2 regions of the Rhodoferax sp. LS1P39 genome follow, and region 2 is predicted to be linked to the other one. Evidence: predicted binding sites of a transcription regulator. Region 2 holds the regulator's gene; the other holds the start of a gene.

Region 1 (6,716 bases), on a different contig from region 2:
TGTGCCGGTGGACAAACACTTCATGTCAGAGAACCGGCAGGCCTTCATCTTCGGACCCTATGCGCGCGAACACCTGGTGGTGCTGCACAACCCCCAGCGGCTGCCCCAGGTGTACAACCCGGAAGACCTGGTCGGCCAGAAGATCGCGGTGGAGCAGGGCAGTGGTGCCGCCAGCGCCCTGATGGGCTACAAGGGCGGCTTGCTGCGCAAGCAGGCATCGCTCTACAAGACCGGGCTGGTCGCGGCGCAGGCGGTGCTGGAGCAGCAATCAGACGTGGCATTTGTGTCGCTGGCGCAGGCCGAGGCCGCCATTTTTGCTGCCAAACGGGAGCGGCAGGACTGGGCTTTCTCCAAGCTGGTGCTGCCGGGTATTCCCCCCAACGGCTGGCCGCTGGGCATGGCCGTCAAGGCGGGCAACAAAGAGCTGGCCGTGGCGCTGGACGAGGCGCTGGATGCGCTGCGCAAACAGGGTGAACTGCTGGCACTGTTCCAGTCGCGCGGCCTGACCCTGGCGGCACCCTGAACACCTCTGCACTGCCACTGTTGCAGCCTGGAGCACACCGCACCGGCGTTGGCCGGGCTGCGCCAAAAAGTGACAACCGGGCTTTCTAGAAAAAAAAGATATGGAGATGAGCAAATGAAAACACTATTGAAAACCGGCTGGTCCCTGTGCCTGGCGGCCTGCCTGTCCAGCCTGAGCCTGCAGGCCGCCGCCGATATTTTTGTCAGCAGCGAAAAAGACAACCAGATCCTGCAAATGGACCCGGAGGGCAAGCCCATGCGCACCATCGGCACCTGCCTGCGGCCCCGGCACATGGCCTGGGCGCAGGGCGGGCTGCTGATCATGGTGGTGTGTGGCGACAGCAACCAGATCGGCGTGGTCGATGTGCAGGCGGGCAAGCAGATCGACACCATCCCCACGGGCGATAGCCCGGAAATATTCTCCCTGTCGCCCGACGGCAAAACAGCCTACGTTTCCATCGAAGACGACAACCTGATGGCCGCCTACGACACGGCCAGCAAGAAGCCGCTGTTCACCGTCAAGACCGGCACCGAGCCCGAGGGCGTGCTGGCGTCTGCCGACGGCAAGTTTGTCTACGTCACCTCGGAAGGGGCCAACACCGTCTACGCCATCGACGTGGCCACGCGCAAGATTGCAGGCCAGGTGAAGGTGGGCATGCGGCCCCGGCGCTTTGCGCTGAATCCCGATGGCAGCGAGCTGTGGGTGACCAACGAGCTGGGAGCCAGCGTCAGCATCATCGATACGCGCGCCATGAAGGTCAAACAGACCTTGTCCTTTGCGATACCAGGCATGCGCGCAGCCGACATCACCCCCGTCGGCCTGCTGATGACGGCCGATGGCAAAACCGCGTGGGTGGCCCTGGGGCGCGCCAACCACGTGGCCGAGGTGGATGTGGCCACCCGCACCGTGCGCCGTGTGGTGCTGGTGGGCAAGCGGGCCTGGGGCGTGGCCTTGAGCAAGGACAACGCGCGCCTGTATGTGGCCAACGGCCTGTCGGACGACATGACCATCATCAACACCGAGAACGGCAAGGCCCTGAAGACGGTGGCGGTGGGGCGGGTGCCGCACACCATCCTGGCGAATTGAGGGCGGGGCGGGCCCGGAGATTTATAAAAAATAGGCTTCTCGTGCTTATTCCATCAGCGTGAGAAGCTACGTTTTACATAGCGTTAGCTTGTTTGACCAAGGTCAAGTCGGCTGCCGAGGGTGGGTCCATACTGGGTGCCACTCTAGGAGACGCGTATGAAGCTCACATTCATCGGTGCCGCGCAAGAAGTCACCGGTTCCTGCTTTCTGGTGGAGACCGACACGCTGCGTTTTCTGGTCGACTGCGGCATGTTCCAGGGCGGCAGCGAAGCCCGCGCGCGCAACCTCCAGGCCTGGACTTTCGACCCGCGCCAGATTGACTTTGTGCTGCTCACCCATGCCCACATCGACCACAGCGGGCTGCTGCCCCGGCTGTGCGCGCTGGGCTTCCGGGGGCCCATCGTCACCACCGCCGCCACCGCAGATTTGCTGTCGGTGATGCTGCTCGACAGCGCGCATATCCAGGAAACCGACTGGGCGCGAGCACAGCGCAAGAACCACCGGCAGCGCAAGCGGGCCGGCGCACCCGCGCCGCTGTACACCGTGGCGCAGGCGCAGGCCTGTCTGGAGCAGCTGGAAGCTGTGGACTACGACAAAGACATCCGGCCGTGTTCCAGCCTGCGCTGCCGCTTTCGCGATGCCGGCCACATTCTGGGATCGGCCAGCCTGGAAGTCTGGGTGACCGAAGGCGGAGGCAAGAAAACCACCAAGCTGGTTTTCTCGGGCGACCTGGGGCAGCCGGGTCGGCCCATCGTGCGCGATGCCACGCCCATCGCCAGCGCCGACGTCTTGGTGGTCGAGTCCACCTACGGCGACCGCCTGCACCGGCAGATGCACGACACGGTGGACGAGCTGGTGGAGGTCATCGAGGGCACCGTCGACCGACGCAAGGGCAACATCATCATTCCGGCCTTCGCCCTGGGGCGCACCCAGGAAGTGCTGTGGCTGCTGGCCGACCTGTGCCGACAAGGCCGACTGCCCCGGCTGACCGTGTACGTCGATTCCCCCATGGCCACCAAGGCCACCGAAATCACCTGGCGGCACAAGGAGCTGCTGGACGACGAAACCCGCGCCTACCTGCTGCCCCACGACACCTTGCGCCAATGGATAGACCTGCACTTCACCCCTACCGTGGAAGAGTCGGTGGCGCTGAACCAGATACGCTCTGGGGCCGTCATCATTTCGGCCAGCGGCATGTGCGATGCAGGCCGCATCAAACACCACCTGAGCCACAACCTCGGGCGGCCCGAATGCGCCATCGTCATCATCGGCTTCCAGGCCGCGGGCACGCTGGGCCGCAAGCTGGTGGACGGCATCAAGCGGGTGCGCATCTTCGGTGAGGAGCATGTGGTGCGGGCGCAGATCCACACCATCGGCGGGCTGTCGGCCCATGCCGACCAGGCGGCCCTGCTGGGCTGGCTGCGCGGCTTCAAGCGCCCACCCCGGCGCACTTTCGTGGTCCATGGCGAGGCCAAGACGGCCCGCGGATTTGCCGACCTCATCGCCACCACCCGGGGCTGGACCACGGAGGCACCGGCACCGGGCACGCAAATAGAGCTCTAAAAACGCGTTCTATGGCTGGCGCGCGTAGCTGGCGGTCAGCATCTCCCACTGGTGCCCGTCGGGCTGGTTCCAGTACACGTTGCGACCCCCAAACTGGTGGTTGACCTGCATGTCCATGCTGCCGCGCACCGTGCTGCGGTAGGCCAGGCCCTTGGCCTGGATGCGCGCCAGGATGGTGTCGAAATCAGCCTCGGTGACGCGAAAGCAGAAGTGGTAGATGGGGAATGCTTCGTCGGTGTCGATGAAGTCCAGCGTCAGCCCATCGTTCAGGTAGAGCGGCGCAAACGGCCCCATGCCGCTGGGGGCCCAGGGCACGTCCAGCAGTTCCGCCAGCAACCGGGCGGCGGCGACCTTGTCGCGGCTGGGAACAATGGTGTGGTCGAGCTGGATGGACATGGTTTTTCTCCTGCCCCAAAAATATAGGTGTTTTAGGCCGCTAGCGCTACTCGGATAAGCGTGAGCAGCTCTTATTTAGATAGCGAATGGGGGAGTGCCTGCAGCGCCTCGGCAATCGGCTGCGCCTGCATGGGCCGCACCAGCCGCGCCACTTCGCGCCCGTCCTGCAAAAACACCAGCGTCGGCCACAGCTTCACGCGGAACGACCGGCCCAGCGGGCGGCCCGGGCCATCGGCGATCTTCAGGTGCCGCGCCTCGGGCCGCGCGGCCAGCGCCTGCTCAATGCCCGGACGGGCCGCCGCACAGATGCCGCAGTAGTCATCGCCAAACTCCAGCACCAGCGGGCCAGGGGTGGAGTCGATGGCGGCGCGGGTGGGGGCTTCCTGCAAGTAGGCGTGGGGCATGGGGCATCCATCAAATTAATAGTAAAAAACAGGAGCGCCTCGTGCCTATCTAATAAGCACGGGAGGCCATTTTGGCACTTAAAAAATGGCCTGAAAACCTAAAATGTTGCCTGGGACTGCCCATGGGTGCCGTCACGGTGCTGCCGGTGCGCGGTACAGATTTAGATAAATTTCTAAGCCGTTGTCGGTGTCCGCTGTCCACGCCGCCATGGCGTTGCCTTGGGGGCTCATGGCTAGCTGGGCCTGGCCCCGGCCCGGCCCGGAGGGCGTGGTCAGATCGGTAAGCCAGGTGGCAGTTTCCCAGCCGGTAGCCACCCCGTAACGTTGGGCCCGGATGTTCTGGTAGGGGCCTGTTGCCAGTAGCAGCAAGGCGTTGCCCTGGCTGTCCAGGGATAACTGCGGTTCGCCGATACCGATGTCCGATGTTTCAGGATCCAGCAACTGCGCGGTGCCCCAGATACCGGCGGCGTAGGCGCGGGTCCATAACGCCAGCACATTGTTGAGGTCACTCAGCCACACCACCATGGCATCGCCATTGGTTTGCATGGCGATCTGGGGAATGACCAGTTGGGCGTCGTAGCTGCTTTCGATTTGTTCTGCCGTGCCCCAACTGCCGCCATGGCTGTGGTTGGCGTACAGGGTGCTGATGTTGTTGGTAGTCTGCGTCCACACCGCCATGGCGTTGCCGTGGGCATCGGCCGCGATCTTTGGTATGCCACCATAGGTCGTGCTGATGCTGTTGCTGATGGGGGTGGCGGTGCCCCAGCCGCTGCTGGCACTGTAGTAGCGGCTCCAGGGGATGTTGTCATCGGACACCCACACCGCGTAGGCATCGCCATTGGCGCTCACGGCCAGGTTCGCGCTTTGGTGCGTGTCGGCAATCGCCGTGGCGTTGCCCCAGCCGGTGCTGGCGGTAAACCCATTGCTCCAGATGCGACCTCCGGTGCTGGTCCATAGTGCCGTGGCATGGCCGCTGGCATCAAAAGCAACGCGGGGGCTGTGGGGGGAGTCAGTGCGGTTGCTACCTACCTCGGTCGCTGTGCCCCAGCCACTGCCTGCGCTGTAGTAGTTGCTGAAGATGCGTTTGACGTTGGAAGATTGGCCGTTCACAGTGATGGTGTCGCTCTGTTCCCAGACCACCAGAGCGTTGCCACTGCCGTCCATGGCGATCTGCTGCCTTTGGGTTGTGCCGCTGCCGGTGTCGATTTGAAATGCTATGCCCCAGCCACTGAGCGGGTTGTAGCGAATGGCCCAAAGGTGGTAGTTCCCGCCGCTCGTTTGTTGCTGCATCCACACTGCCATTCCATGTCCGCTGGCATCCATGGCCACCCGCGGTCCGATGGCGGTGAAGCTGTTGGTGACCACCGGCAACACCCCCTGCCAGTTCCTTGTACCGTTGATGACATCGGCGCAGATCACCACCGTCGTCGTCACCCCCGCCTGCGCGCTGCCGCTGCCGTTTTGCACGCTGCAACTCTGCCCGCTGGGCTGGGTGAGCACCGTCACGCTGTACGGTTGGCCGGTGGCCAGCAGGGTGGCGAACCGGAAGCTGCCGTTGGTGGCCAGGGCCAGGTTGTCGCCCCCGTTGTTTTGCAGTACCAGGCCGCTGCCGGACAGCCCGCTCAGCGTGCCGCCGATGGCCAGGCTGGTGGGTGGGGGAGGGCTGGAGGCGATCTGGGTGGTGATGAAGATTTCCCGGTTCATACGCACGGTGCGGCCATTGCGGGTGCACTCGCCCCGTAGGCCGAAGATCTGCCTGCCGTTGTCCAGGGCGGTCATGGCCAAGTCGATACTGGCGCTGCCGGTGGCGCTTAGGGTCGGTGCTTTGCCACCGGTAACCAGGCCCACACTCTGCTGGGCAATGGTGACGGGGTTGCCCCACTGGCCGTAGAGGTGGTCGCTCCGCGTCAAAATGAAGCTGGCGTTGGTGCAGTCTGCTGGTACATACAAGCCCAGCCTAAAGCGCAGCAGCGCGGCCTGGTTCAGGGTGTAGTTGCTGTCGCCGTAGATGCCGCCTGCAGACACCAGGGCCGCCGTCGGGGTGGCGCTGACAGTGGGGTTGATATTCGGCGAGACGCAGCGGGATGGGAACCGGATCGGGTCATGGCTCGGGTCATTCGGGTTGGTGCCACAGTTTGTACTTGGGTATGCCCATGAAAAGCCCCTGCGCACAAACTCGGCCATGCCGCCGCTGTAGGTAAAGGCGGTGTCGTTCCAGTTGTCGTCTGCGCTGGCCATGAAGAGCTTGTGGTCGGCAGAACCCATGGGCAGGCGGATGGTGATGGGCGTGTTGAAGTGGATGCCGTGCGGGGTGAACGCATACACCGGCCCCAGGGGCGGGTAGCCTTCCAGCGCGGGCGGGGCTCCGGCGCTGCTGCGGGCTATGCCGATGGCCGTGTTGGCATCCAGCGCCCCGGGGGGAATGACGACCTGCGCCCCGTCTGGCCCGGTGACGGTGCCGCCCTCGGCACCGACAATTTGGGTGACTGCGCCGCTGGGGTCGGGCGCGCTGCTGGTCTCACCGCCACCACCACCGCAGGCCACCAGCAAGGCGCAGGCGGCCAGCAGTGCGGCCCAAAAATTCCAGAATCCGCGTGGGTGGTGGTGCGGGCGAGCCGGTGAAGGGTGGGACATGGCGATCTCCGTGGGTGGTACGTAGAGCCAAGGATAGGAATGCCGCACCTCTGTCAACAGTGCCAAAAGTCATGCCCGGGGGCCTGTTTCATCCTCTGTTTTGGGGATAG
Region 2 (6,716 bases):
CTTGCAGGTAGCGGTCGAACACCATGGCCACGGCGCGCACAAAGAACCAGCCGGTGGCGGTGACCTGGATGCTGCCTGCATCCACCGTGGCCATGCCCGCTTGCACCAGGGGCTGCAGGGCCTGCAGCTCGGCGGCAAAGGTGGTTTTGAAGTCCACCAGGTAGGCCAGTTCGATGGATTCAAACTGCACCATGCCCTGGCACATGATGGCCATGATGATGGCCCGGCGCACCACGTCGTCGCGGCCCAGGGCCAGGCCGCGCACCACCGGCAGCTGGCCCTGGTCGATCATGTCGCAGTAGGCCTCCAGGGTCTTGGCGTTCTGGCTGTAGGTGGCACCGATGCGGCCAATGGCCGACACGCCCAGGCCGATCAGGTCGCAGTCGGGCTGGGTGCTGTAACCCTGGAAATTGCGGTGCAGCCGCCCCTGGCGCTTGGCCACGGCCAGCGCGTCGTTGGGCAGGGCGAAATGGTCCATGCCCACGTAGACGTAGCCCGCGCCCATGAGTGCGTCCAGCGCCTGCGACAGCATGGCCAGCTTGGCCGCACCGGTGGGCAGCTCGGCGTTCAGGATGCGGCGCTGGGGCTTGAAGCGCTCGGGCAAATGGGCGTAAGCGTACAGCGCGATGCGGTCGGGGCGCAGCGCCACGATCTGTTCCAGCGTGTGGGCGAACGAGGTGGGCGTTTGGCGCGGCAGGCCGTAGATCAGGTCGGTGTTGATGGACTCAAAGCCTAGGCGGCGGGCTTCGGCCACCAGGTCGAACACCTGCTGCGCGGGTTGCACGCGGTGCACGGCCTTTTGTACGTCGGCATCGAAGTCCTGCACGCCAAAGCTCAGGCGGTTGAAGCCCAGGGCGGCCAGGGCGGCTAGCCGGGTCGCATCCACGGTGCGCGGATCGACCTCGATGGCGTATTCACCGCCGGGGGCCAGGCTGAAGTGGCGGCGCAACAGGGCCATGAGCTGGGCCAGCTCGGCATCGCTCAAAAACGTGGGGCTGCCGCCACCCAGGTGCAGCTGGCTGACCGCCCGGCCCGTGCCCAGCTGGGCGGTGTGCAAGAGCATCTCGCGCTCCAGGTACTGCAGGTAGGCCGCGCCGCGCGCGTGGCGCTTGGTGATGATCTTGTTGCAGGCGCAGTAGTAGCACAGCGACTCGCAAAACGGGATGTGTACGTACAGCGACAGCGGCAGGGCGGTGGCGGTGTTGCGGCGCAGGCGCAGGGCGCGGGCGTAGTCCTCGCCGGTGAAGGCTTCCACGAAGCGGTCGGCGGTGGGGTAGGAGGTGTAGCGCGGCCCCGGCACGTCAAAACGCTGCAGAAGTTCGGTGGGGACGCGGGGTAATACATGGGTCATGGCGAGCGCTTTTGTTGCATCCCTGCAATGTGCCGCGAAGGGTCCGGGCCTCCCTTGACCTGGATCAACACCCCTGCAGATCGATGTGTTGAGAATAAGGCCACACAAAAAGTCCATACTACGTGCATGACACCTATCGCCATCAAAGTCGCCTGCTCGAACTGCAATCTGCGTGAGCTGTGCATGCCGCTCGGCCTGAACCAGGACGAGCTGGACCGCATCGACGGCCTGGTGGCCGTGCGCCGCAAGGTCAAACGCGGGGCTACGCTGTTCCGCAACGGCGAGACATTTACCGCGCTGTATGCCATCCGCACCGGGTTTTTCAAGACCTCGGTCACCACCGAGGACGGGCGCGACCAGGTCACCGGCTTCCAGATGGCGGGCGAGATCATCGGCTTGGACGGCATCGTCAACGACCAGCACACCTGCGATGCAGTGGCGCTGGAGGATGCCGAGGTGTGCGAGATGCCGTTTGAGCGCATCGAAGAGCTGTCGCGCGAGGTCAACGCCCTGCAGCGCCATGTGCACAAGATCATGAGCCGCGAAATCGTGCGCGAGCACGGCGTGATGCTGCTGCTGGGCAGCATGCGGGCCGAGGAGCGGCTGGCGGCCTTTTTGCTGAACCTGGTGCAGCGCCTGCACGCACGCGGCTTCTCGCCGCTGGAGCTGGTGCTGCGCATGACGCGCGAAGAAATCGGCAGCTACCTGGGCCTGAAGCTGGAAACAGTGAGCCGCACGTTCTCGAAGTTCTCCGAGGACGGCATTGTCGAAGTCAAGCAGCGCCACATCCGCATCCTGGACACCGACGCGCTCAAGCGCATCGTCAATCTGCAGACCTGCCAGTAGGCACATTGTTCACCGGCTGACTGACCAGCAGGGTCAGGCTGCTGATCGCCGCTGCCACCGCCCAGAAGGTAAAAAAGGCCAGGCTGTACACGCCTTGCCGCGACCATTCCAGCGACTGCCCCTGCCATTGCAGGCTGTTCGGGTCGACCACGGCAAACACCAGGCCCTCCAGCAGGCAGGCGCCTAAAAAAGCCGGCCACAACACACTGATCCAACGCGGGGGTGCCATTGCGTGCTCCGCTTATTTGGGCCGCACCGCGCCAGGCGGCGTGGCGGCGTGGTTGCGCCCCTGGATGGCGGGGGCCAGCGAGCCCTGGGTGGCCAGGGTCTGGTTGATGTTCAAGCCCTGGCGGTAGTAGTCCTGGGCCAGCACCGGGTCTTGCTGGGTGAATGCGATCCAGGCGGTGACCACCCCGGCCACCACCACCACCAGCGGGCCGGAGATCACCAGCCAGACATGGCCGTATTTCCACCAGGGTTTAGGGGTGTTGTCAGACATGGCTTCTCTCCTTATCGGGGCACGATGAACGTGGATTTTTCGGATATGCGGTGCTTGCCGTCGGCACTGGCGATGTCGAACACCACCGGGTGCGAGCCGGGCGTGGCCGAGCCGTAGGGGATGTGCAGGCGCACCGCCACCCAGCGCGACGCCACGGCACCCACCTCCACCTCGGTCTCCGATGCCACCACCAGCCCGGCCAGCCCGTGGGCCGACAAGGTGTAGCGCTGGGGCAGCTCGGTAGCGTTCATCACCTGCAGCCGGTAGACGTTTTCCAGCTGGCCCCCGCCCACGATGCGCGACAAGGCGGCGCGGTCGCGCACCACGTCCACCTTCAGCGGGGTGCGCAGCAGCAGCGTGGCCAGCAGCGCGGCCGCAATGGTCCACAGCAGCGCGGTGTAGATCAGCACCCGGGGCCGCAGCACCCGGCGCAGGATCTGGCGGGCGTTCCAGCCCCCGGCCATGCCGTTCTGGGTGGCAAAGCGGATCAGGCCCCGGGCGTAGCCCATTTTGTCCATCACGCCATCGCACACGTCCACACAGGCGGCGCAGTTGATGCATTCGTACTGCAGGCCCTGGCGGATGTCGATGCCGGTGGGGCAGACCTGCACGCACAGGGTGCAGTCCACGCACGAGCCCAGGCCCAGCACCGCCAATGCATCATTATTGGCCTTGCGGGAGCGGGCACCGCGCGGCTCGCCCCGGCCCGTGTCGTAGCTGACGATGAGCGTGTCCTTGTCGAACATGGCGCTCTGGAAGCGGGCATAGGGGCACATGTACTTGCACACCTGCTCGCGCATGAAGCCCGCGTTGCCATAGGTGGCGGCGCTGTAAAACAGGCCCCAAAACACCTCCCACGAGCCAAAGCTCAGGTCCAGCGACTCCTGCAGCAGCTCCTGGGTGGGGGTGAAGTACGACACAAAGGTAAAGCCGGTCCACAGCGACAGCAGAATCCACACCGCGTGTTTGGCCCACTTTTTGCCTATTTTCTGGGCCGACAGGGGGCTGCCGTCCAGGCGGATACGCGCGCCCCGGTCGCCTTCGATACGGCGCTCGATCCACATGAAAATCTCGCTGTACACCGTCTGCGGGCAGGTAAAGCCGCACCACAGCCGCCCGGCCACGGCGGTAAACAAAAACAGCGACAGGGCCGACACCACCAGCAGCCCGGTCAGGTAGATGAAGTCCTGCGGGTACAGCACCAGGCCAAACAGGTAAAACCGCCGCGCCGCCAGGTCCAGCAGAACCGCCTGGCGCTCACCAAACTGCAGCCAGGGCAGGCCGTAAAACACCAGTTGCGTGAGAAACACCATGCCCCAACGCCAGCGGGCAAACAGGCCCTGCACCGAGCGCGGATAGATCTTGGCCTGGGCCGCGTACAGCGACACCAGCTCGCCATCGGCAGCGACCGGGGTGATGGGGATGGTTTTACGCATGGCTTAGTACTCAGCCACGCAAGTATCGGAACATGAAAGCGCGCTTTCGCACCCATACCGTCGTTGCAAAGCCTCGCCATAGCCAGAGCTATGTCTGCGTTTTGCGCCTAGGCCTGCGCGCGAAATCATCACTTTCATTTTGTTCCTTTATTTACGTGCCTGAGTACTAGGGTGTCGGCTTGTTCGACAAACCCCACACGTAGCTGGTCAAAACGCGGATCTGCGCTTCGGTCAGTGTGGCGGTCTGGGCGGGCATCTGGTTGGTTTTGCCGTTGTTGACCATGGCGATGATGGCGGCCTCGCCCCAGCCGTGCAGCCAGATGTCGTCGGACAGATTGGGCGCGCCCAGGGCCGGGTTGCCCTTGCCCCCCACGCCGTGGCAGGCCGCACACAGGCCAAACTTGGACTTGCCCAGGGCGGCGCGCAGCGAGTCGTGCGGGCTGCCCGACAGGCTGAGCACATAGTTGGCCACGTTCTTCACGTCGTCGGGCGTGCCCACCCCGGCGGCCATGGGCGGCATCATGCCGATGCGGCCCTGGTGCAGGGTTTCGGCGATCTTCTCGGGGCTGCCGCCGTGCAGCCAGTCGCCGTCGGTCAGGTTGGGAAAGCCCTTGCTGCCGCGTGCGTCCGAGCCGTGGCACTGGGCGCAGTTGTTCATGAACAGGCGCTCGCCCACGGCCATGGCCTGGGTGTTGCCGGCCAGCTTCTCGGGCGGCAGGGCGGTGAACTGGGCGTACAGCGGCTCCAGTTCGCGGTTGGCCTGTACCACTTCGGCGTTGTACTCGCCCACCTGGGTCCAGCCCAAGGTGCCCTTGTAGCTGCCCATGCCGGGGTAGACCACCAGGTAGCCGATGGAAAACAGCACCGTCAGGATGAACAGGCCCACCCACCACAGGGGTAGCGGGTTGTTCATTTCGCGCAGGTCTTCGTCCCACACGTGGCCGGTGGTGTTGTCGCTTTGGAACGGCACCTTCTTGCGGGCCGTGACCCACAGCAGCAGCAGGCAGGCGGCGATGCTGACCGCCGACACCACGCTCACGAAAATCGACCAGAAGTCGCTGTTGAAATCGCTCATAAGAATCTTTCTGGGTCAGTCCTGGAGGAAGGGCAGCTGCGCCGCATCGTCAAACTGCGCTTTGTTGCGGCGCGAAAACGCCCACGCCCAGATGCCGAGGAAGGTGATGAAGCTGCTGACAGTGGCGATGACGCGCAAGGTGGTGACATCCATGGTGGGCTTTCTGAATCAGGGGGCGCTGGCGGGGACGGCGGGGGCGGCAGCCGCAGCCGGGGCGGCAGGGGCCGCGGTGCTTTCGGCCGCCTTGGCCGCCAGCTGGTCGGTCAGGGCCCGGCCCATGACCTGCAGGTAGGCGATCAGTGCGTCTTGCTCGGTCTTGTTTTTCACCGCCTCGGCGCCACCGGCAATCTCGGCATCGGTGTAGGGCACGCCCACGCTGCGCAGGGCCCGCATGCGCGGGGCGACCACGGTGGGGTCGACCAGGGCGGTTTCCAGCCAGGGGTAGCTGGGCATGTTGGACTCGGGCACCACGTCGCGCGGGTTGTTCAGGTGGATGCGGTGCCATTCGTCGCTGTACTTGCCGCCCACGCGGTGCAGGTCGGGCCCGGTGCGTTTGCTGCCCCACTGGAACGGGTGGTCGTACACGAACTCACCGGCCACCGAGTAGTGGCCGTAGCGCAGCGTCTCGGCGCGGAACGGGCGGATCATTTGCGAATGGCAGTTGTAGCAGCCCTCGCGCAGGTATACGTCGCGGCCAATCAGCTGCAGCGGGGTGTAGGGCTTGAGGCCGGTGACCGGCTCGGTGGTGGACTTCTGGAAGAACAGCGGCACGATCTCCACCAGCCCGCCCACGGCGACCACCAGCAGAATCAGCACGATCATCAGAAAGTTGTTGGTCTCGATCTTTTCGTGCGAGAAAAACGCGATGGGTTTCTTGTTGTCAGCCATGGGGGTCTTTCAAGCGTGGGCCAGCGAAGAAGAAGGCACGGGCACCAGCACCGAGCGGCCCCGGGTGGCCGTCATCCACACGTTCCAGGCCATCACCAGCATGCCGATGAGGTACAGCAGGCCGCCCAGCATGCGCACCACGTAGAACGGGTAGGTGGCTTTGACGCTTTCCACAAAGGTGTAGGTCAGGGTGCCGTCGGTGTTCACCGCGCCCCACATCAGGCCTTGCATCACACCGGCAATCCACATGGCGGCGATGTAGAGCACGATGCCCACGGTGGCCAGCCAGAAGTGCAGTTCGATGGCGGGCACGCTGTGCATCTTCTTGCCGCCAAACATGCGCGGAATCAGGTGGTAGAGCGAACCCATGGACACCAGGCCCACCCAGCCCAGAGCACCCGAGTGCACGTGGCCTACGGTCCAGTCGGTGTAGTGGCTGAGCGCGTTGACGGTCTTGATGGCCATCATCGGGCCCTCGAAGGTGCTCATGCCGTAGAACGACAGCGAGACGATCAAAAAGCGCAGGATCGGGTCGTCGCGCAGCTTGTGCCAGGCGCCGGAGAGCGTCATCACGCCGTTGATCATGCCGCCCCAGCTGGGGGCCAGCAGGATCAGCGAGAA

What was found. Region 2 encodes FNR, which switches genes on or off when oxygen is low (the NO sensors DNR and NnrR bind a similar motif). Its sites were predicted from a motif close to TTGATNNNNATCAA; they were not measured.
Region 1: the regulator FNR is predicted to act here: its motif matches at 1,702-1,715, upstream of AC097O_RS08105 (MBL fold metallo-hydrolase RNA specificity domain-containing protein).

What each region holds. Positions count from the first base shown of each region.
Region 1 covers NZ_JBWMAV010000003.1:245,507-252,222, forward strand. Annotated here, with positions in the region: gene AC097O_RS08095 (substrate-binding periplasmic protein) at 1-523, shown strand, start outside; gene AC097O_RS08100 (beta-propeller fold lactonase family protein) at 638-1,609, shown strand; gene AC097O_RS08105 (MBL fold metallo-hydrolase RNA specificity domain-containing protein) at 1,766-3,172, shown strand; gene AC097O_RS08110 (VOC family protein) at 3,182-3,568, opposite strand; gene AC097O_RS08115 (thioredoxin family protein) at 3,640-3,972, opposite strand; gene AC097O_RS08120 (hypothetical protein) at 4,105-6,606, opposite strand; gene AC097O_RS08125 (hybrid sensor histidine kinase/response regulator) at 6,695-6,716, opposite strand, start outside.
Region 2 covers NZ_JBWMAV010000013.1:111,208-117,923, reverse strand. Annotated here, with positions in the region: gene hemN (oxygen-independent coproporphyrinogen III oxidase) at 1-1,351, opposite strand, end outside; gene fnr (fumarate/nitrate reduction transcriptional regulator Fnr) at 1,478-2,197, shown strand; gene AC097O_RS18765 (hypothetical protein) at 2,175-2,426, opposite strand; gene AC097O_RS18760 (FixH family protein) at 2,439-2,696, opposite strand; gene ccoG (cytochrome c oxidase accessory protein CcoG) at 2,708-4,132, opposite strand; gene ccoP (cytochrome-c oxidase, cbb3-type subunit III) at 4,299-5,207, opposite strand; gene AC097O_RS18745 (CcoQ/FixQ family Cbb3-type cytochrome c oxidase assembly chaperone) at 5,223-5,360, opposite strand; gene ccoO (cytochrome-c oxidase, cbb3-type subunit II) at 5,376-6,095, opposite strand; gene ccoN (cytochrome-c oxidase, cbb3-type subunit I) at 6,105-6,716, opposite strand, start outside.